Regions from separate parts of the Bacillus cereus group sp. Bce041 genome, predicted to be linked through region 2. Evidence: riboswitches for the same ligand, from Rfam matches in the RefSeq annotation. Region 2 holds a riboswitch; the other holds the start of a gene.

Region 1 (11,517 bases), on a different contig from region 2:
ATTAATTCAGCAAGGAAAAGTGAAAGTTAATGGAAAAATAGTGAAAGAGTTAGGGACAAAAGTAACTCCTCAAGATAAAGTAGAAGTAAATAATATCCCTCTTGAAAAAGAAGAACCTGTTTATTTTTTACTATATAAACCAACTGGCGTAATTTCAAGTGTATCAGACGATAAAGGAAGAAGTGTTGTAACGGACTTTTTCCCGGAAATTACACAACGTTTATTCCCAATCGGACGCTTAGATTATGATACGTCTGGCGTATTATTAATGACAAACGATGGGGACTTCGCAAACGTATTAATGCATCCTAGATATAAAGTTGAAAAAACATATGTTGCAAAAATAAAAGGGCCATTAACAGGTGAGAAAATTCGCATGTTAGAACGCGGTGTTACGTTAGAAGACGGTAAAACAGCACCAGCACGTGTGAAAATTATTTCTTGGGACAAGCGTAAAGAGATGGCTATTGTACAATTAACAATTCATGAAGGACGTAATCGTCAAGTACGTCGTATGTTTGAAGCGTTAGACTGTAAAGTAGTGAAATTAAAACGTGAACGTTATGCTTTCTTAGAAGTAGGAAGCCTGCGACCTGGTGATGCGAGAGAATTGACACCACATGAGGTGAAACAATTACGCGCGCTTGCTTCTACAAAGCCAAGATAAGCTATAGAGTTAAAAATTCACCAGTGGAGTGCTCTGCTGGTGATTTATTCAATACAACATTTACAGAAGATAATACATAACATTTACCGAGGAGAGGAGAGGTAATATGAAGAAAAATCGCTTATTATTTCGCGTTATTATTCTACTCATTTTATGTGGTGCTGTAGGATTTACCCTTTATCAAGGATTCTTTGCTAATAAAGAGAAAATGCAAATCGGAAAAGAAGCACCTAACTTTATTGTGACGGATTTAGAAGGAAAGAAAATTGAACTAAAAGATTTAAAGGGAAAAGGTGTATTTTTAAACTTTTGGGGCACGTGGTGTAAACCTTGTGAAAAAGAAATGCCTTATATGAATGAATTATATCCAAAGTATAAAGAAAAAGGCGTTGAAATCATAGCGTTAGATGCAGATGAAACGGATATTGCAGTAAAGAACTTTGTGAACCAATATGGTTTGAAATTCCCAGTTGCCATTGATAAAGGACAAAAGATTATAGGAACATATGGAGTAGGTCCTTTACCGACAAGCTTTTTGATTGATAAAGATGGAAAAGTAGTGGAGCAAATTATAGGGGAACAAACGAAAGAACAGTTAGAAGGGTATTTAAAGAAAATTACTCCGTAATAAAGAAAGCCTTTACATAAGGGGTGCGTGTTTATAGTGCCTCTGGTTTAAAAATTCTGAGTATTGCGGTAACTTGAGGTTAGAATATACAATAGTACATATAGATACAGGGGCGGTGAGAGTGTTGAAAGAAATTAAATGTGAATGTGGACATGTTAATCCGATAGGAACCGTTTTTTGTGAAGCTTGCGGGAAACCATTTGAAAGCAATGAAAATGCAAAACTATTGGATATGCGCTATGAGGGGAGTGCACGGAGATCTCTCACGCAGACAAAAACGATAGTCGATAAAATTTGGAGCTTTTTCTCTTCTGTAAAAGTAGGTGTATGGCTAATCGTAATAACTTTAGCTGCATCAGCGATAGGAACTATATTTCCGCAAGAAATGTACATAACTCCAGGTATTGCACCAGCTGAATATTATAAACAAGAATATGGATTTTTAGGACAATTATACTATCAATTAGGGTTTAATAATTTATACGGTTCATGGTGGTATATGATTTTGATTGCTTCTATCGGTATTTCACTTGTGATATGTAGTTTAGACCGCGTTATTCCACTTTATAAAGCTTTAAAAAAGCAAGGCGTAAAAAGACATCCTAGTTTTTTAAAGAGACAGAGATTATATGGGACTGGTACACCGCAAGAAGGTGACCTGGAAAGAGTGCAAGAGAATTTAAAGAAAAGAAACTATAACGTGAAAGTGGAAGACGGAAACGTTTTAGCAGAAAAGGGACGCTTCTCGCGTTGGGGTCCATATGTAAATCATATCGGTCTTATTATCTTTTTATTCGGTGCGATGCTTCGTTTTTTACCGAGTATGTACGTAGACGAAGCACTTTGGTTACGTGACGGTGAAACGAAAGAAATACCAGGGACGGATGGACAATACTACTTAAAAAACGAGAAATTTATAAAAGAAGTTTATGATAAAAGTAAGGACAAGGAAGTTTTTGATGAAGCGATTGATCGTGTAGGCGATAAAATGATTGCGAAAAACTTCCAAACGAATGCCGTATTATATAAAGCAGTAGGAGAAAATATAGCAGGACAAAAACCGAAATTAGAAAAAGTAAAAGAAGCGGAAATTCGAGTGAATGAACCACTGAAATTTGATCAATTTGCAGTGTATCAAGTTTCTTATAAAGAAAGTGAATTTAAAAGTATGTCCTTTAACTTGCAAAATAAAGAAAATAATCAAAAGTGGGGACCAATTAAAGTAGATTTAACGAATCCTAAGGAAAAATATGATTTAGGAAATGGTTATTCTCTAGAACTATTAAGCTATTTTCCTGATTTTTATTTTGATGAGAATGGAAAACCAAATACAAAAACGAAATTACCAAACAATCCTGCATTTGTATTTAAAATGTTTACACCTGAAACACCAGATGGTGAAGTGAGTTTTGTTGGTATTCAGCAAAATATAGAACCAGATGGAAACAACAAATATAAAATGTCGTTTGCAGGTGTTGAAATGCAAAATGCCACAGCACTTACTGTAAGAAAAGATTTAACGCTTTGGATTCTCGGCATTGGAGGATTTATATTTATGGTTGGTGTCATTCAAGGTATGTATTGGAATCATCGCCGTATTTGGATACAACGTGTTAATGATGAATGGTGGATTGCAGGGCATACAAATAAAAATTGGTTCGGTTTAAAGAAAGATATTGAAAGAGTACTAGAAGGTACAGCAATTCCACAGCCAAATGATAAAGTAATTGATAAAAAAATTAGTTAAGGTGGGGAAACGATATGGTGCAAATAAGTAGTAACTTTCTCTTTACCGCATTTATTTTATATTTAATTGCCACTCTATTTTTCGGGGGAGCAATTAAAGAAAAGGGTCATAAATGGGCAAATGTAGGAATAACGATTACAATTTTAGGGTTTATTGCACAAACAGTATATTTTGTTACAAGGTGGATTGCATCAGGACATGCGCCAGTTAGTAACTTTTTTGAATTCGGTACATTTTTCGGCATGATGCTTGTAGGAGCATTTATTGTCATGTATTTTATGTACCGTGTAAGCATAATCGGACTATTTGCATTACCAGTTGCGCTTTTATTAATTGCCTATGCAAGTATGTTTCCGAGGGAAATATCTCCGCTTATTCCATCTTTAAAAAGTAATTGGTTACATATTCACGTGACGACGGCAGCAGCAGGACAAGCCATTTTAGCGATTAGTTTTATTACAGGTGTTATGTATTTATTGAAAAATGTAGATCAATCGACGAGAAGTAAACGTACATTTTGGCTAGAGACGGTAGTATTTACACTTGTTTGTACAGTTGGATTTATTGGAGTAACAACGGTATTTTCTAGTATGAAATATGAAGCGAAGTTTCAATGGATTGATAAAAATGAACAACAAGTGGAAATGAAATACAATCTTCCGGCTTTAGTTGGACCGCACGAAGGGAAGTTACTGACAGAAAATAAATTAGAACCGGCAGTTGAAGTTCCAGCGATTGTAAATGCGAAAAAATTAAATACTGTTATTTGGTCAGTGTTAGTTGGAACATTACTGTATATTGTATTAAGACTTGTTTTACGGAAGCGAGTATCGGCGGCACTTCAGCCGTTAGTAAAGAATACGAATAGTGATTTACTAGATGAAATCGGATATCGATCTATTGCAATTGGATTCCCAGTGTTCACATTAGGTGCATTAATTTTTGCGATGATTTGGGCACAAATAGCGTGGACACGTTTTTGGGGCTGGGATCCAAAAGAGGTTTGGGCACTTATCACTTGGCTCTTTTATGCGGCAGTATTACATTTACGCCTATCAAAAGGATGGCATGGAGAGAAGTCAGCTTGGCTTGCAGTAATTGGTTTTGCAATCATTATGTTTAACTTTATTGTAGTAAACTTAATTATTGCCGGTTTACATTCATATGCATAGAGAAATAAAATAGGGGAGTGCATGTCACTTTCCTATTTTATTTTTGTCAACTTTTCTTCTTTTTTGAGAAAAACATGACAAAGTAGCGGTTGATTTTGTAAAATGATGTCGAGGACATTATATGCTGTTCAAAAAAAATACATAGTTTTGGAAAAAAATTGAACAAAATTTATTATTCTTGTGAAGCATAATATGGGAAGTGAAACATTTAGAAGATTGCTTAAATAAACGAGAATAGCGCAACATAATAGTTAAAGAAGGGTAGGTGTGAACCGCTGAGGTGAGAGTGCGCAGCGGGTAGAGATGGAAAATGAATCAAGAATTTTAATTGTAGATGATGAGGATCGTATTCGTCGTTTATTGAAAATGTACTTAGAAAGAGAACAATATACGATTGAAGAAGCAGATAATGGTGATACAGCTTTAGAAATGGCGTTGCAAAATGATTACGATTTAATCTTATTAGATCTTATGATGCCTGGTAAAGATGGCATTGAAGTATGTAAAGGGGTTCGTGAGAAGAAAGCGACACCAATTATTATGCTGACAGCAAAAGGTGAAGAAGTAAATAGAGTACAAGGATTTGAAGTTGGAACAGATGATTATATTGTAAAGCCATTTAGTCCACGTGAGGTCGTACTACGTGTGAAAGCGGTATTACGTCGTGCTGTACCAACAACATTCTTTACACAAGATACAACGACAAAAGATGTTACTGTATTCCCGCACTTAACAATTGATAACGATGCACACCGTGTTACTGCAGATGGTAATGAAGTAAACTTAACGCCGAAAGAATATGAGTTACTATTATTTTTAGCGAAAGCTCCTGATAAAGTATTCGATCGTGAGCAACTGTTAAAAGAAGTATGGCAATATGAATTCTTCGGAGATTTACGTACAGTTGATACACATGTAAAGCGTTTACGTGAGAAGTTAAGCAAAAAATCACCAGATGCAGCGAAAATGATCGTTACTGTTTGGGGTGTAGGTTACAAATTTGAGGTTGTGAACGACTGATGCTTTGGAGAAGTGTAGTAGGGAAGTTATGGATGACCATATTACTTCTCGTTTCGTTTGTTCTTGGATTTGTTGCGATTTTACTTTCACAGTTTTTTAGAACGTATTATGTTGATATGAGTGAAGCTAGGCTTCAAAAAGTTGCAACAAGTGTTTCAGAGTTAATTGAAGAAGGTGCCGATGTAAAAACGATTGAGAATATCGCTTACAAATTCTCTGACCCACTTTCAAGGATTATTATTGTAGAAGATGGTAAAGAAATCTCTTCTTCACCGAAACAAGAAGGGTTAGTCACTCTTACAATGGATGACTTAAAAGAAGATAAAGAATTAGCGGCTGTGTTTACAGACAAAAAAGAAATTAAGAATAATATTAGAAAAGCGTCTAATAGTAGGAAGAATAAAAACACCGAAAATGATATTATGATCGTCGGAAAACCAGTGCAATCAAAAAATCAAAGTGCAGTGTTCGTATATGAATCTTTACAAGTACCGATACAAGGTATGGAAAGAACAACTGATTTTATTTTCTTATCGGCTGGAATTGCGATTATATTAACAACTTTCTTTGCGTTCTTCTTATCTACTCGGATTACAGCACCGCTTCGTAAAATGCGTGAGGTTGCTTTTGAAGTGTCACGTGGGAAGTTTGATGCAAAGGCTCCTATGGTATCTCAGGATGAGATTGGTGAGCTTGCAACGGCCTTAAATCAAATGGGAAAACAGTTGAAGTTTAATATGAACGCCTTGCAACAAGAAAAAGAGCAGTTAGCAAGTATTTTGAGTAGTATGGCAGATGGGGTTATTACGTTAAATCAAGAAGGTGAAGTCGTTGTAATCAATCCGCCGGCCGAACATTTCTTACAAGTTTGGCAAGAAGAAAAAGAGATAGAGCTCAGTAAAAAACTACCTTCTGAACTTGTGGAATTATTCCATCTCGTTGTAGAAAGCGAACAACAACAAGTTGTTGAAATTAATTTACAAAAAGGGAACTATGTAGTTCTTATGACGCCGCTTTACAATCAAACGAAAATTCGTGGAGCTGTAGCAGTGCTGCGAGATATGACGGAAGAACGTCGTCTTGAAAAGATGCGTCAAGATTTTATTGCGAATGTATCACATGAACTTCGTACACCAATGGTCATGCTGCAAGGGTATAGTGAAGCGATTTTAGATGATATTGTGCAAACGAAAGAGGAAATAGATGAGTTTGTTCAAATTATTTATGATGAATCTGTTCGTTTAGGTAAACTTGTAAATGAATTGTTAGATTTAGCTCGTATGGAAAGCGGTCATGTAGAGTTACATATTGGTGAAGTGGATATACATCCGTTTGTTGAAAAAATTGGTCGTAAATTCCAAGGGATTGCAAAGGATAAAGAGGTCGCGTTAACGGTTGATTTCAAAGGTCCAATTGAACAATACCCGTTTGATGCAGATCGTATGGAACAAGTATTGACGAATTTAATTGATAACGCAATACGTCATACGAATGCAGGCGGACATGTAACGCTTGTAATTGATACGAAAAATAACGGTCTTATTTTTGAAGTACAAGATTCGGGTGCAGGCATTCCAGAAGAAGATATTCCATTTTTATTTGATCGTTTCTATAAAGCTGATAAAGCAAGAACACGTGGGAAAAAGGGTGGAACAGGACTCGGGCTTGCGATTGCGAAAAATATTGTTCAAGGCCATGATGGTAAAATTTCTGTATCAAGTGTTGTTGGAGAAGGAACTACATTCTCTGTATATTTACCGAATCGTATAATTTAGATATGCGTTTTTAAAGTTGATAATGAATAAAGTTCTGCTGTTTTTTATTTTTTTGTAAACTCAATTAAATAAAGAATGGTAGAACTTTTTTCTATGTTGCTCGAATAAAGAATAACAAGAGAGGTGCTGTGAAGAAATGAAATTATATACAAAAACAGGAGATAAAGGAACGACAAGTGTAATAGGTGGCAGGGTTGATAAAGATGATATCCGTGTGGAAGCGTATGGAACAATAGACGAGGCAAATTCTCATATTGGATATGCAATGACTAAGCTTCAAGGCGGGGCTTTTATAGATATTTACAATGAGCTCGAAAATATTCAACATGAACTATTTGATTGCGGAGGAGACTTGGCAATAGTGGAACAAAAAATTCCTTATAAAGTGACAATTGTGATGGTTGAAAGTTTAGAAAGAAAGATTGATTTATATATAGAAGAAGCCCCGCCACTAGAACGCTTTATTTTGCCAGGTGGTAGCGAGGCAGCGGCTACTATTCATATTGCACGTACTGTTGTAAGGAGAGCAGAACGCTCTATAGTATCATTGCAAAAAGAAGTGAAAATAAATGAAGTTGTATTAAAGTATGTAAATAGATTATCTGATTATTTGTTTGCGATAGCTCGAGTAATAAATGCCCGATTACAAGTGAAAGATGTGGAGTATAACCGTAGTGCAGTAGTTTTTCGTGATAAGAAAGAGAAGGAAGTGGAGTAATTCACTTTCTTTTTTTGTATACTTTTTTCTGTAATATACCAAAATAGAGAAGGTATGGTGGTAATTAGAAAACGGAGGATGTATATGAAAGTTTTAAAATGCGGTGTCATGTTATTGAGTATACTGTTTGTATCTCAATTACATGTTTATGCAGAAGAAAATCGATGGACATGGCCTGTTGAAGGTCAGATAAGTGATTATTTTGGGACAAGGCATGGAAAACACTATGGTATTGATGTAGCTGCGCCGATTGGAACGCCTGTGGCAGCTATCCAAGATGGTAAGGTAACGAGGTCTTATTATTCAAGTAGTTATGGAAATGTTGTATTTATTAAACACGGAGAATATGAAGCTGTATATGCACATTTAAATAAGAGATATGTGGATCAAGGAGATTATATTTCCAAAGGAGAAAAAATTGGAGAAGTAGGGAACACGGGAGAATCGCGAGGTGCGCACTTACATCTAGAACTTCATCAAGGAAGATGGACGATGGCGAAAAAGAATGCGATGAACCCATTGCTTGTTTTAAGTGAACAAAGAAATGAAGTTGTTTCTTCGTCATTATATGTCGTACAAAAAGGGGATACTTTAGTTAGTATTGCACGGAAATTTAGTATGACACTTAAGGAAATTAAAGAAAAAAATGGATTGCAGCAAGAGCTAATTTATCCTAATCAACAATTATATGTTAAGTAAAGGAAACGCTTCAAAAATTAAACTTTGAACAAATTTATGTTCTTCTTAAATAAGATTCAATGTAAATGAAATTATATGGGCGCTTTTGCTAGAACTATTGAGTGAATCAGAGCATCTATATCTAAAAGAAAACCGTCCCAAAATTTATTTTGGGACGGCTTCTTTTACCAAAAAATAAAGACACATATAAATCCAGAAATAGCTAAATAGCTATATAAGTAAAAAACTTTTGTTCTTGTTTTCTCTTTTGTTCGAAACAGTACGATAGTCGGTTCAATTAAACCGATTGTCAAACAAAGTAGGCCAAGAAGCATACAACCAATCGAGATAGAATACAGGGCGATTTGTGGTGCTTGAAATGGAATCATCCATTTTAATAAAAATGCAATAAGTGCAGTGTAACAAATACTACCGATGTATTTATTCAGTGGTGTATTAGAACGAAAACCAGGAAGTTTTTTTAAGAAAGAGCGGGAAACAACTTCTGTTTGTAAAGATGTATGCTCTTCAATAATTTTTTGAGCTTCTTTTCCTTTTTGAAAAAGAGATAAGATCCAATTTCGCTCACCCTGAAAAATAAATTGAGAAGTTGTCAAATAGTGATCAATCTTCACTTTATTCCAACTCTTCCACGGATGACGCTCACACAATTTTAATTTACTTTCTGTTTTTTTATCATACTGATAAATACTGATGCCATCTTCATCGAAAGTAGCATAGTATGTCTCGTTTGAGAATGTGCCTAAATCAATTGGGCAGTAGAAAAGTAATTCTTTTTTTAAGTAAAAGTATTCTTTTCTTAAGTTTTTTTTCATTGCTTCTCGAATAGAATGTCTCTTGTCTTTTTTCATGACATTTCCTCCATAACTCAGAAAATGTTCTTATCTTAACAATTCAATATCTTATCACTTTTAATTATATATGACTAGGTAATTCAAAAGAGAAATGCCGAATAATAAAAAATATGGATTGTATTGTAAAATATCTCCAATTTATTTGTTGTTACGAAAAATAAATAACTAATTTTAAATAAGTTACAATTTTTTAGTTCACAATGTTATGAGGTTGTTGTATAATGAAGGGGAAAATAGAATATCGGTCTATCTTCGGGGCAGGGTGAAAATCCCGACCGGCGGTGATGAACTATTTATGATTTTGTTCTAAGCCCGCGAGCCGTTAAGGCAGGATTTGGTGTGATTCCAAAGCCGACAGTATAGTCTGGATGGGAGAAGATGGAGGTTCAAGCGTTCAAAAAAGATATGGATTTGAACGTCTGTTTGATGTGCCTTAAATTCTCCCTTTGTGTAAAACACAAAGGGTTTTTTCGTTCTATGAAAAAATAGGCATAGCAGAACCTTTCCACTTTCCATGAGATGATCGATGGAAAAGGAGAGAGAAAGATGAAACAAAAAAACAGTGTAGTGCAGATGGTGAGTGTAGCGATGCTAAGTAGTATTGCATATTTACTAATGATGTTGGATTTCCCGTTCCCAGGGCTTCCGCCATTTTTGAAAATTGATTTTAGTGATGTACCAGCTCTAATTGCGGCAATTATCTTTGGACCAGTAGCAGGAGTGATTGTAGAGGCGATAAAGAACATTTTACATTACGGGATTCAAGGAAGTTTAACGGGAGTACCAGTTGGAGAAATTGCAAACTTTATTGCAGGATGTTTATTTATTGGGCCAGCAGCTTTCTTATTTAGAAAGTATCGTACTGTGAAGAGTTTAACTACAGGATTAATGCTAGGGACAATTACAATGGCACTTATTATGAGTGTATTAAACTACATCATCATATTCCCGGCGTACACTTGGTTTTTAAATTCACCAGCTATGTCTAGCGAAGCTATAAAAACAACGGTTGTAACGGCAATCTTACCATTTAATTTAATTAAAGGGATTGTTGTAACAATTGTATTTGTAGCATTATTCTCACGCCTGAAAGTATGGGTGTTTGCAAAAATGAAAAATGCATAATATATACTAAAACCATTAGTAGTGTGAAACTACTAATGGTTTTTTATTAAGGAAAATAAAATTTAGATACAAAAAACGCCCCTCATCAATAGGAGGGGCGTTTTTTGAAGTTAATAAAAGACTATTCGAATTTTAAAGCGTCTCCGTCGAATGATTCGTCAGCAACTTTAATTGAGTCAGTTGGACAGCCTTCGAATGCATCCATCATATCTTCAATTAATACATCTGGAATTTCAACGATACCTTGGTTATCATCTAATGTTACAAATGCAATACCTTCATCATCATAGTCATAAATGTCTGGTGCAGCAGCGCCACAAGCACCACATGCAATACAAGTATCTTTATCAACGATTGTATATTTTGCCATCTTTTTTCCCTCCTGATAATATGTATGTGAAAAGCTCGCCATAAAAATTATAACCTTATTGTAAAACGGTTTGTAAAACTTTTCAACATAAAATTATAATGATAATGCTTATCAATTAGAGTGTCAACTTATTTTTGAATTATGTCATAAGATTTTCAAAATACGTAAATATGATTTCGTTTGATACAATAGAATATATACAAGTATATAGTTCTTATATGATAAGTTTAATGAGCGACAGTAGATAGTGTAATTGTACTGAAAAGAATGAAGTTAAGATTGGAAGGTGGAAGCGGTCATGCAAATACAATATACTTTGTTGCATTGTTTAAAACAATTGAATGGTGAAAGAACCGTTTCTTCTATTTATTATTTACTAAAGGGCAAACGTTCTTCGCAAACTTTACAAGATGGAAATATGTTCCGAGTTTCTTTTTTGTTCGGAATATATAAATTATTAAATAGAAATGACTATGATGGTGAAGTTGCAAAGTTGTTGCAAGCGGATTTTATTCAAGAAATACATGAAAATACATATGTGTTAACACCTACGGGTAAAATGCAGTTACATAAATGGGAGGAAGTTTATGCTTTTCCGGCGCATTTGCATGGTTTACATTATGGTGAATTAGGTGAAACATTTTGGAAAAGATTATCATTAATTATTCAAACCATATCAAATTTACAACAGAATAATACGAGATTTATTCCAATTCAGCAAGATACAGAAATAATGATGTGG
Region 2 (11,517 bases):
CTGAAAGAGAAATACGGGGCAATCATTATAGTCGATGAAGCACATGCGAGTGGAATATATGGAATCGGCGGAGCTGGGTTATCTCATATAGAAAAAAATCTTTCTCAAAAAATTGATATACATATGGGGACGTTTAGCAAGGCTTTAGGGTGTTATGGTGCGTATTTGACAGGTGATGAAATTTATATAGAGTATTTACAAAATATGATGAGAAGCTTTATTTTTACTACAGCCTTACCACCAAGTACGTTAGGAGCAGTGCAAAAAGCAATTGAAATTGTAAAAGAAGATAACGAAAGAAGAGAGAACCTTATAGCAAACGGAGAATACTTCAGAACTAAATTAAGGGATGCTGGTTTTGATATTGGAAATAGTTCAACTCATATTGTACCGATTGTAGTCGGTTCAAATGAACATGCTTTACGGTTTAGTAAAAGGTTGCAAGAGGCAGGGATTGCGGCTATTGCAATTCGTCCGCCAACTGTGCCGGTTCATAGTTCTCGAATTCGCTTTGCAGTTACATCGCAACATACAATAGCTGATTTAAAATGGGCTATTGACCGAATTATCCACATTGCGAAAGAAGAGGAGCTTTTCGTATGAATGAGCTAAAGATTATTTTTATCCCCGGATGGGGAATGGAAGAGAATATTTGGGATTTAGTACTTCCGTATTTTAAAGGATATTCTGTTCAATGCATAGATTGGCGTAATGTGAAAGAACGAAGTGAATTTGCGGAACGAATTATAGATGTAGCGCATAATGACAACGTAATATTGGTTGGATGGTCACTAGGAGCGTTAGCAGCAGTTGAAGCTTATAAAAAGATTCAGGCAAAAGGCATCGTATTAATTGGTGGTACTGCTAAATTTACAAATACGAGCGATTACAGTAACGGATGGAATGCTTTGCATGTAGAACGGCTGAAAAGGAATTTGGCGAGAAGGAAAGAAGATACGCTCAAGCGGTTTTATGAAAATATGTTTACGAAAGATGAGCTAAAAGAGAATAAAAACTTTGAAGACATTGTAGACCGTTTTAAAGGTGATTCTATTCAGTCTTTACAACTAGGTTTAGATTATTTAATAGAAACAGATATGAGAGAAGAACTAAAAGAAATTAAAGTACCTATACTACTTATTCACGGAGAACAGGATGTAATATGCCCATTGTCTGCGGCACGTAGTATGACGGAGAATAGCAGCAGCGAGCTGAAAGTAGTAAGTGAAGCAGGGCATGCATTATGTGTGACGAATTTTGAATATTGCGCAAATGAGATAATTCAATTTGTAGAGGGGATACGACATGATCAACAAAACGTTACTACAAAAACGGTTTAATGGGGCAGCCGTATCTTACGATCGATATGCAAATGTACAAAAAAAGATGGCACATTCATTACTTTCAATCTTAAAGGAACGATATAGTGAAACGGCATCAATACGTATTTTAGAACTAGGATGCGGGACGGGGTATGTAACAGAGCAATTATCAAAGTTATTTCCGAAATCACATATTACAGCAGTTGATTTTGCTGAAAGTATGATTGCGATTGCGCAAACTAGACAAAATGTAAAAAATGTAACGTTTCACTGTGAAGATATTGAGCGATTACGATTAGAAGAATCATATGATGTCATTATTTCAAATGCTACATTTCAATGGTTAAATAATTTACAACAAGTGTTAAGAAATTTATTTCAACATTTGTCTATAGATGGGATATTACTCTTTTCAACGTTTGGACATGAAACATTTAAAGAATTGCATGCTTCGTTCCAACGTGCGAAAGAAGAAAGAAATATAAAAAATGAAACATCGATTGGTCAACGTTTTTATTCAAAAGATCAGTTGCTTCATATATGTAAGATAGAAACAGGGGATGTGCATGTTTCTGAAACATGTTACATAGAGAGTTTTACAGAAGTTAAGGAGTTTCTGCATTCTATTCGAAAAGTAGGAGCAACTAATAGCAATGAAGGATCATATTGTCAAAGTCCCTCACTCTTTCGTGCGATGCTACGCATATACGAAAGAGACTTCACGGGAAATGAAGGGATAATGGCAACGTATCATGCTTTATTTATACATATAACAAAAGAGGGGAAGAGATGAAATGAAACAAGTACAAACAAAAAGGGATTGGAAAAAACTTGCATACGACGTAGTGGAAGAGAAGATGATTACAAAAGAAGATGCAATAGCGATATTAGAAGCTGATGATACAGAAGTTTTAGAAATTATGAATGCGGCTTACATTATTCGCCATCATCACTTTGGTAAGAAAGTAAAATTGAATATGATTATTAATACGAAATCTGGATTATGTCCTGAAGATTGTGGATATTGCTCACAGTCTATTATTTCAGAAGCACCGATTGATAAATATGCATGGTTAACGCAGGAGAAGATTGTAGAAGGGGCACATGAAGCAATACGCCGTAAAGCAGGTACATATTGTATTGTAGCGTCTGGTCGTCGTCCGACGGATAAAGAGGTAAATCACGTAATTGGAGCAGTTAAGGAAATTCGTGAAACGACAGACTTGAAGATTTGTTGTTGTTTAGGTTTCTTAAATGAAGATCAAGCAGGACGTTTAGCGGAAGCAGGCGTGCACCGTTATAACCACAACTTAAATACACATGCAAATAATTACGATAGTATTTGTTCAACTCATACGTATGATGATCGTGTTGATACAGTTCAAAAAGCAAAACAAGCGGGCATTTCCCCATGCTCTGGAGCGATTTTTGGCATGGGAGAAACAATTGAAGAGCGTGCTGAAATTGCATTTGAATTACAACGTATAGATGCAGATTCTATCCCTTGTAATTTCCTTGTTGCTGTAAAGGGGACACCTCTTGAAGGGCAAAAAGAGTTAACGCCAGTAGAATGTTTAAAAGTACTGGCAATGATGCGTTTTGTAAACCCGACAAAAGAAATTCGTATTTCAGGAGGACGTGAAATCAATTTACGTTCTGTACAGCCAATCGGTTTATTTGCAGCAAATTCTATTTTTGTCGGGGACTACTTAACGACAGCTGGACAAGAGCCGACTGCAGACTGGGGTATGATTGCAGATTTAGGATTTGAGATTGAAGAGTGTGCATTATAAGATAGATGAAAAAGCAAACTTGTAAAAGGGTTTGCTTTTTTTGTAAATAAAATGTAATAAATAGTTGTGAACGCCTGTTACTATTGGTTTTTGAACGAAAAAAAGAATTTTTGTGAACGAATTTTCCAAGCCCTAGTTGTACATAGTAAATATGTAATTTATATTGGGTTGGAGGATTTTACATGTACAAATACATATTAGCGATTATGACTTGTTTAATTTTAATAAAAGCAATAAGTTCTGATCCAGTTAAGGCTGCTGAAAATCCTGAACAAAAAGAGATGCAACAAAGAATCGAACAACACTTTCGAACGAAAGCTGAACATTTTGGATTGAAAACGGAAGGAAAAGATTTAAAGGAAGTTAGAAAAGAAATTACTATTATAGAAGAAGCGAAAAAAAGAGAGAATGTATGGAGAACAGCACAAGCTCTTCATATAAAAACAGAAGGAAAAACGATGAATGAATTAATAAAAGATGTACAAAAAAAGGTGAAAAAATAAAAAGAGGCCGTAGCCTCTTTTTTTATGCCCATTGTTTTGATAAGTGAGCCATTTCAATTGCAGCAACAGCTGATTCATATCCTTTATTACCAGCTTTCGTACCTGCGCGTTCAATCGCTTGTTCAATTGTTTCTGTCGTTAATACGCCGAAAATAACTGGGATGTCCATTTGTAGTGATAAAGACGCAACACCTTTTGCTACTTCATTACAAACGTAATCGTAGTGAGTTGTAGCACCTCGGATTACAGTACCTAATGTAATAACAGCATCATACTTGCCGCTACTAGCCATCTTTTTAGCAATTAAAGGAATTTCAAATGCACCAGGAACCCAAGCAACATCAATATCATTTTCTTCTACACCGTGACGCTTTAATCCGTCTAAAGCGCCGCCAAGTAACTTACTTGTAATAAATTCGTTAAAACGTCCAACAACAACTCCAACTTTTAATCCTGTACCAACTAAATGACCTTCGAATACCATAATAAATCTCTCCTTTAATTATAAGTTTAGTAAGTGTCCTAATTTGTTTACTTTCGTTTGTAAATACGATTTATTCTCTTCTTTTGCTGGCATTTGCAACGGTACACGCTCGACTACTTCTAAATCGTAACCTTGTAAGCCAGCAATTTTTCTTGGGTTATTCGTTAATAATCGTAAACTTTGTAAACCTAAATCTTTTAATATTTGTGCACCGATACCGTAATCACGAAGATCAGCAGGGAAGCCGAGTTTTTCATTTGCTTCTACAGTATCGAATCCTTCTTCTTGTAATTTATAAGCACGAAGCTTATTAAGAAGCCCAATGCCTCTTCCTTCTTGTCTCATATAAAGAAGAACACCTTTTCCTTCACGCTCAATTTGAGCAAGTGCTGCATGGAGTTGTGGTCCGCAATCGCAGCGATGTGAACCGAATACATCTCCTGTTAAGCATTCAGAATGAACACGCACAAGTACCGGTTCACCTATTGAAATATCACCTTTTACAAGTGCGATATGTTCTTTCGTATCTAATGAGTTAGAATAGCCAATTGCGTGGAAAGTACCGAAATCTGTAGGTAATGTAATTTCCACCTCTCTCGTCACAAGTGTTTCATGATGGCGGCGGTAAGCAATTAAATCTTCTATTGTAATCATTTTTATATCAAATTGTTTTGCGCATTCTATTAAATCAGGTACACGTGCCATCGTGCCGTCCTCATTTATAATCTCGCAAATAACTCCAGCTGGTTCGGCACCGCATAGCTTCGCTAAATCAACAGCAGCTTCTGTATGACCTGCACGACGCAGGACACCGCCTTCTTTCGCAATTAATGGAAAGATATGTCCAGGTCGATTGAAATCAGCGCCTTTTGATGCGGGGTTTAACAATTCTTGTATCGTAGTTGCACGTTCGTGAGCGCTAATCCCTGTTGTTGTAGAAACATGGTCAATGCTCACTGTAAACGCAGTATGATGTGAATCTGTATTATGAGATACCATTGGTTCTAATTGTAGACGTTCTGCGTACCCTGCTGTAATCGGTACACAAACGAGACCACGGCCATGTGTAATCATAAAATTAATTGTTTCTGGTGTAATGTACTCTGCTAAAGCAATAAAATCGCCTTCATTTTCTCGGTTTTCATCATCACATACGATAACGACTTTACCTTGTTTTAAATCTTCTAGAGCTTCTTCAATACGATGAAACATTGTGCTTCCCCCTTATAGAAATCCGTTTTCTTGTAAAAAGCTTTCGGTCATTGAACCTACTCGTTTTGTAGGTTTAGTAATAAAGCGTTCGATATATTTACCAATCATGTCACACTCAATGTTTACGATATCTCCGGCATTTTTTTCTCCAATGACAGATTCGCTTACTGTGTGCGGGATGAGTGAAATCGTTATAGAAGATTCGTCTATATCAAATATCGTTAAACTCGTTCCATCAACAGCAATGGACCCTTTCTGCAAACAATAGCGCAGCAGTTCATCAGAAATTGCTATTTTGTAATAGACGGCATTGTAATGTTGTTTTTTATTTAAAATCGTTCCGATGCCATCAATATGTCCTGAAACGAAATGTCCACCGAATCGTCCATTTGCAGCCATTGCTCGCTCTAAATTTACTTTAGAGTGCGGTTTAAGCATGCGAAGTGATGTCGACTGCATCGTTTCAGGCATTGCATCAACTGTAAATGAAGTAGTTGTAAAGCTTGTTACAGTTAAGCAAATACCGTTAACCGCGATACTATCACCTAAGTGAACATCTGATAAAATTTTCTTTGCATGAATCGTTAATTTCATCGCTTCTCCGCTTTGTTGCATGTTTGCTATCGTTCCTAATTCTTCTACAATTCCTGTAAACATTTCGTCACCTCGTTTCGGGCATTCGCAACGATTTTTATATCATCACCAATTTGTTTCATCTCTTGAATTTTCAAGGAAAGCGCATTTTGTAATTTTGAAAAACCATTTCCTCCAAATAAAGTAGGAGCATCTTTCCCACCAATTAATTTCGGACTTATATAGGTTACAATTTCATTAAAATTGTTTGTTTTTAAGAAACTTGCATGAATCGATTGGCCACCTTCAACGAATAGAGAAAGAATTTGTTTCTCTCCAAGAAAGGAAAGAAGGTCCTCGATTTCTATATGTTTCGTTTCCATTTGGAATATAGCTATATTTTTAGATTCATAAGAAGATATCTTCTCTTCCTTTACATCCTTACCGACAATAATCCATGTCGGTGCTAAACCATCTGTTATAACATGAGAAGATGGTGGCGTTCGTAAATGGATATCTAAAACAACGCGAATAGGATGTTTCCCACCATTTGGAATTCTTGTTGTTAAATGAGGATTATCAGCTATAACTGTATTCACTCCAACAAGAATTGCATCATGTGTATGGCGATATTGGTGAACATCAGCACGTGCTTCTTCACCTGTAATCCACTTACTTTCACCAGTTACAGTTGCTGTTTTTCCATCTAAGCTCATCGCTGTTTTGATTGTTACAAAAGGGCGCTTCGTTTTCATGTAGTGAAAAAAGTAGCGATTTAATAAAACTGCTTCTGCTTCAAGAACACCGGTCGTTACTTCAATTCTAGCTTCCTCTAATCTTCTTTTTCCGTTACCAGAAACGAGCGGATTACAATCGAGAGTAGCAATTACAACACGCTTAACTCCTTTTTCGATGAGCAATTCACAACAAGGTGGTGTTTTTCCAAAGTGGCTACACGGTTCCAGTGTTACATAAACGGTAGCGTCTTTGGCGTTCTGACCAGCCATTTGAAGGGCATGAACTTCTGCGTGTTCTTCACCAGCTCGTAAATGAGCCCCCATACCAACGATGTTTCCATCTTTTACAACAACAGCACCAACCATAGGATTTGGACTTGTTTGTCCTGATGTCCCTTCTGCTAACTGCAGGGCAATCCTCATATATTCTTGATCTGTCATTTTCTTCACCTCTCCTAAAAAAATCAAAAAACCCCAAGGATTTAATATCCTTGGGGTTTGGGAGACGTGATTTCTAGAAATATAGTTTGAATACGAAAGCATAGGAAAGAAACCTAACGATAATTGATATTTCTGCATAAGGAAAAAACCTAGCAAAATATCGAATTTTTAAACGCTAGTTGTCTCTTTTTATTTCAGTATAAAAAATAAGTATAGAAAATTAAACATATATAAAGAATCAAAATGAATCTTTAAAAATATGCATACTGAAATAAAAGTGTATTCACTATATAAAAAACTAGAAACATATCCTTCTCCCATCCAGACTATACTGTCGGCCCTAGAGTTTCACTAGATCCACCGTTTTCGAGTTGAAAACGGGTCACGGACTTAGAAGTTTTCACTTCATCACCGCCGGTTGGGAATTTCACCCGACCCCGAAGGATGCTGTTTGCTCAAATTATAGCACAAAAAAAATAAAAGGCTAGTAAAAAATATTCGAATGTGAAGAATTGTGTGAAAATATATGCAGGCTGGAATGGAAATAAAAGTATTAGAAATGTTGTAAGGAGAAGGGATATAACGGAGTTGCTAAAAAGAAAAAACATGCACAAAAAAATGTGCATGTCACATGTAAAATTATTCTGCCTCTGGTGCTCTAACAACAGACTCGAATTTACCTTTATGCGAAGCGTCGCAATAAGGCATATTTTTTGATAAACCACAACGGCATAAAGAAAATGCCGGTTTTGCTGGGAATACATTCCCTTGTGAGTCGACTAATTCCACGTCCCCTGTAACGCGAAAAGAGCCATTATCATTTACTTTAATTTGTACTTTTGCCAACGTTATCCCTCCTTCCCAAACGCTTAATTTCATCATATAATCAAGGGAAGTGCTTGACAATATAAAAAGAGCACTTTGTTTGAGAAAGAAGAGAGTGTTATAATAGTTTTCATAACTGACTAGAGTAAGGTGACGAGAGATGGATAAACAATTACATACATTACGAAACATTGCAAATGAGCGCACGTGGGCATCATTTTTGAATGATAATCATCCATATAGTTTGTTACATTGGTCCATTGCAGGTGTAGGGCAAGAGGCAAAGGATGTTTGGTTACTTCAAGATGAAGTAACATTTCAAACGACAGAATTCCCAACGTTAGATGATGCAATGCAATGGATTTCTGAAAATATGGAACAAGTTACAGACGTTTTAGCGCAATAAAAAACAGGCTTATGCAAGCCTGTTTTTTGTTTCTTTCACATATGTGTTTAAAAATTGATCGACGGCTGCTTCGTACTCTTCTTTATTTTCGTTATAAGAGCAAGCGTGTGCACCGTGTTCTGCAATATAAAGCTGCTTATTATTTTCTTTCGCTTCATATAACGCTTTTGTCATATCAGCTAAAATATAGTCGTCATCTTTACTATGAATAAAGAGAACGGGATTGTTAATGTTTTTTATACAGTCGATTGGTGAAACTTCACGAATTGTATAACCGTCACGAACTTTCAAAAATGCGTTTGCTAAAGGTAATAAAGGCCATTTTGGTAAATGGAATTCAACCTTTAAACGGTGCTGTAATTGTCCGTGGAAATCAGAGAAAGGACAATCTGCAATATAGAAATCAGCACCATCTTCTACAAGTCCTGCGTATTGAAGAAGTGTTGCAGCTCCCATAGATTCACCATGAATACCAAGTGTAATATTGGTGCCAAAACGGTTTTTTAGCCAGTCAACTACGGATTTTAAATCATGTTTTTCATAGTATCCATAGCTTGTTGTTTTTCCGCCAGTTTTACCATGACGACGATGATCGTAAATGAGGACGTTATATCCCCTTTTTAAGAATAAGTTTGCATATTTTACAGAGTTTATTTTATTTACAGTTACACCGTGGCAAAAAACCATAAACTTATTGGTGGAATGACCAGCAGGAATGTAATATCCGTGAAGGTCGTATCCGAATTGTGAAGGGATATGAATTTCTTCTTTATGAAGAGCATCAAAATCCTCTATACGAAAATGTTTTTTCGTTTCTCTTTCGAGTACTTCTTCCTCTGTTTTTTTCTTTAAGTACATCACTTTATTTGTAAAGAAAATCCCAAGGGCAGTTATTGCACCTAGTATAGTAAACAATGCTGCAAAAAAACGTTTCATACTTTACCTCACCCTCCAAATACCGTTACATGTGATACACTTATATTGTATCACAATGATATAAAAGGGGAGAAATAGGAAATGCTGCATATACAAAAAATTACGCCAGCGATGAAAGAAACAATCCGAATGTTCATGTGTGAGAACTGGGGAAGTTCATTGATGGTTTCACGTGGTAAGGGACATCAGTTAGAAGAGTTGCCAGGATTTGTTGCGCTCTCAGATGACAGAATAATCGGAATTATAACGTATGAAGTGACCGGAAATATATGCGAAATTGTATCGCTAGATAGCTTTGAAGAAAGAAAAGGAATAGGGACGAAACTTGTGGATTGTGTATTACAAGTTGCAGAAGAAGAACGGTGCAGACAGGTTTGGCTTATTACAACAAATGATAATATGAATGCGTTACGATTTTACCAAAAACGTAATTTTGTAATGACTAATTTATATGTGAATGCGGTAGAGGAGGCACGAAAAATAAAGAAAGAAATTCCACGTATGGGATATGATAATATCCCAATTTTACATGAAATTCAGTTGGAGTATCGTTTAGTGAAATGATGTAACAATTTTCAGAAATGTGAGTTATTAATCTTGACGGATAGTGTAATTTAGGTTACCGTAAAATTGTAATCTATTACCATATTAAGGGGTGACGATGTGGCAACTATACGTGATGTTGCAAAATTGGCAGGTGTTTCAGTCGCAACCGTTTCACGAGTTATTAATGAAAAAGGATACGTTCATGAGGACACAGTAAAACAAGTAAAGGAAGCAATTGAAGAATTACGTTATAGGCCAAACAGTGCAGCGAAGCCACTATTTAAAGAGAGTTCAACGATAATTGCATTACTTGTAGATAATTTATGTAACCAATCAAACATCACTTTGCTACATTGTATTGAGGAAATAGCATATAAAGAAGGCTATCAAATCATTATTTGTAATATAGAGAATAAAGATAGATACATACATATGCTGAAGCAAAATAACATTGCAGGTGTTATTTTGACGAGAGCAGTTTTTAAAAGTGTAGGAGAAATTCCATTTCCGTTTGTTGTGATCGATGAGCAACAATCACATGGAAATTATTATGAAAGTGGACAGAGAGCTGTTTCTTTATTAAAAGAGAAAGGGTGTCACTTTCTTGCATATTTCGGTGAGGGAGAAGAAAGTGAAGAAATGGAAGATTATATAGCAGGGTTTTTAGACACTGTTTGGGATGAAGGAATCTCTTATCGAGAAGAATGTGTACAAGGGTATACAAATAAACAATTTATTACATTATTGCAAAACAATCCGTATATAGATGGAATTGTAGCCTCAAGTGATCAGATTGCTATTGAGTTAATTCGGTCAGCGAGATTTCTAAATATACATATACCAGATAAATTAAAAATTGTTGGACCGAATGGGAGTATAGAGTGTGAATGGATAGGTTCATCACTACCGACAATTGAAAGCTATGTCAAAGATAACGGAAAAGTAGCTTTTCAACAATTAAAAGGAAAAATAAAAAAGTAAAAGGTGCGTTTTATACGCACCTTTTTATAATGTAATTGCGGCAATAAAGCCAAATATAAGTAACGGTATATTGTAATGTAGAAAAGTGGGTACACATGTATCCCATATATGATGGTGCTGACCATCAGCATTTAAACCGGATGTTGGTCCAAGGGTACTATCCGATGCTGGAGATCCTGCGTCACCTAGTGCTCCGGCTGTACCGATAATTGCAATTGTGGCCATTGGACTAAATCCAAGCTGAATGCAAAGAGGTACAAAAATGGTTGTTAAGATAGGGATGGTTGAAAAGGATGAACCAATTCCCATCGTAACGAGAAGTCCAATAACGAGCATAAGAAATGCAGCGAGTGGTTTGTTATTTCCGATTATATGTGCACTCGTTTGCACTAGAGATTCAACATGTCCTGTTTTTCGAAGAACAGCGCCGAATCCAGCGGCAGCAATCATAACAAAGCCAATAAAGGACATCATACGCATTCCGCTTGTTAATATCGCATCTGCTTCTTTAAGTGGTAGACTGCCACTAACTGATAAGACGATAATACCTGCTAAAGCACCGAAAATCATGGATTCTGTTGTTAATTGAACAGTTAATGTAGCAATGATAGATAATAACCCGAAAGTAATGCTACGTTTTGTATAGGGAACGATTTCATTTTCGGTAGTATGAATTTGTTCTGTTTCATACGTACGAGGTTTTCGGTACGTAATGAATACCGCTACACATAATCCAATAATCATACCGATTGCTGGAA

What was found. Region 2 has a riboswitch for FMN ahead of ribD (bifunctional diaminohydroxyphosphoribosylaminopyrimidine deaminase/5-amino-6-(5-phosphoribosylamino)uracil reductase RibD). Riboswitches for the same ligand answer to the same signal wherever they lie in the genome.
Positions count from the first base shown of each region.
Region 1: another riboswitch for FMN. It lies ahead of ACUN13_RS08050 (ECF transporter S component); the one in region 2 lies ahead of ribD (bifunctional diaminohydroxyphosphoribosylaminopyrimidine deaminase/5-amino-6-(5-phosphoribosylamino)uracil reductase RibD).

Region 1 is NZ_JBQXON010000002.1:406,998-418,514, reverse strand. It holds gene rluB (23S rRNA pseudouridine(2605) synthase RluB) at 1-667, shown strand, start outside; gene resA (thiol-disulfide oxidoreductase ResA) at 774-1,295, shown strand; gene resB (cytochrome c biogenesis protein ResB) at 1,417-3,042, shown strand; gene resC (cytochrome c biogenesis protein ResC) at 3,057-4,214, shown strand; gene resD (DNA-binding response regulator ResD) at 4,518-5,234, shown strand; gene resE (sensor histidine kinase ResE) at 5,234-7,009, shown strand; gene ACUN13_RS08065 (cob(I)yrinic acid a,c-diamide adenosyltransferase) at 7,146-7,727, shown strand; gene ACUN13_RS08060 (peptidoglycan DD-metalloendopeptidase family protein) at 7,812-8,426, shown strand; gene ACUN13_RS08055 (hypothetical protein) at 8,591-9,277, opposite strand; FMN riboswitch at 9,525-9,664, shown strand; gene ACUN13_RS08050 (ECF transporter S component) at 9,827-10,405, shown strand; gene ACUN13_RS08045 (ferredoxin) at 10,527-10,775, opposite strand; gene ACUN13_RS08040 (helix-turn-helix domain-containing protein) at 11,074-11,517, shown strand, end outside.
Region 2 is NZ_JBQXON010000001.1:388,346-399,862, reverse strand. It holds gene bioF (8-amino-7-oxononanoate synthase) at 1-603, shown strand, start outside; gene ACUN13_RS02030 (alpha/beta fold hydrolase) at 600-1,340, shown strand; gene bioC (malonyl-ACP O-methyltransferase BioC) at 1,306-2,115, shown strand; gene bioB (biotin synthase) at 2,117-3,115, shown strand; gene ACUN13_RS02015 (hypothetical protein) at 3,298-3,618, shown strand; gene ribH (6,7-dimethyl-8-ribityllumazine synthase) at 3,641-4,102, opposite strand; gene ribBA (bifunctional 3,4-dihydroxy-2-butanone 4-phosphate synthase/GTP cyclohydrolase II) at 4,121-5,314, opposite strand; gene ribE (riboflavin synthase subunit alpha) at 5,327-5,971, opposite strand; gene ribD (bifunctional diaminohydroxyphosphoribosylaminopyrimidine deaminase/5-amino-6-(5-phosphoribosylamino)uracil reductase RibD) at 5,953-7,065, opposite strand; FMN riboswitch at 7,371-7,514, opposite strand; gene ACUN13_RS01990 (CDGSH iron-sulfur domain-containing protein) at 7,705-7,911, opposite strand; gene ACUN13_RS01985 (DUF2552 family protein) at 8,051-8,296, shown strand; gene ACUN13_RS01980 (alpha/beta hydrolase) at 8,306-9,232, opposite strand; gene ACUN13_RS01975 (GNAT family N-acetyltransferase) at 9,314-9,796, shown strand; gene ACUN13_RS01970 (LacI family DNA-binding transcriptional regulator) at 9,896-10,759, shown strand; gene ACUN13_RS01965 (Na+/H+ antiporter family protein) at 10,784-11,517, opposite strand, start outside.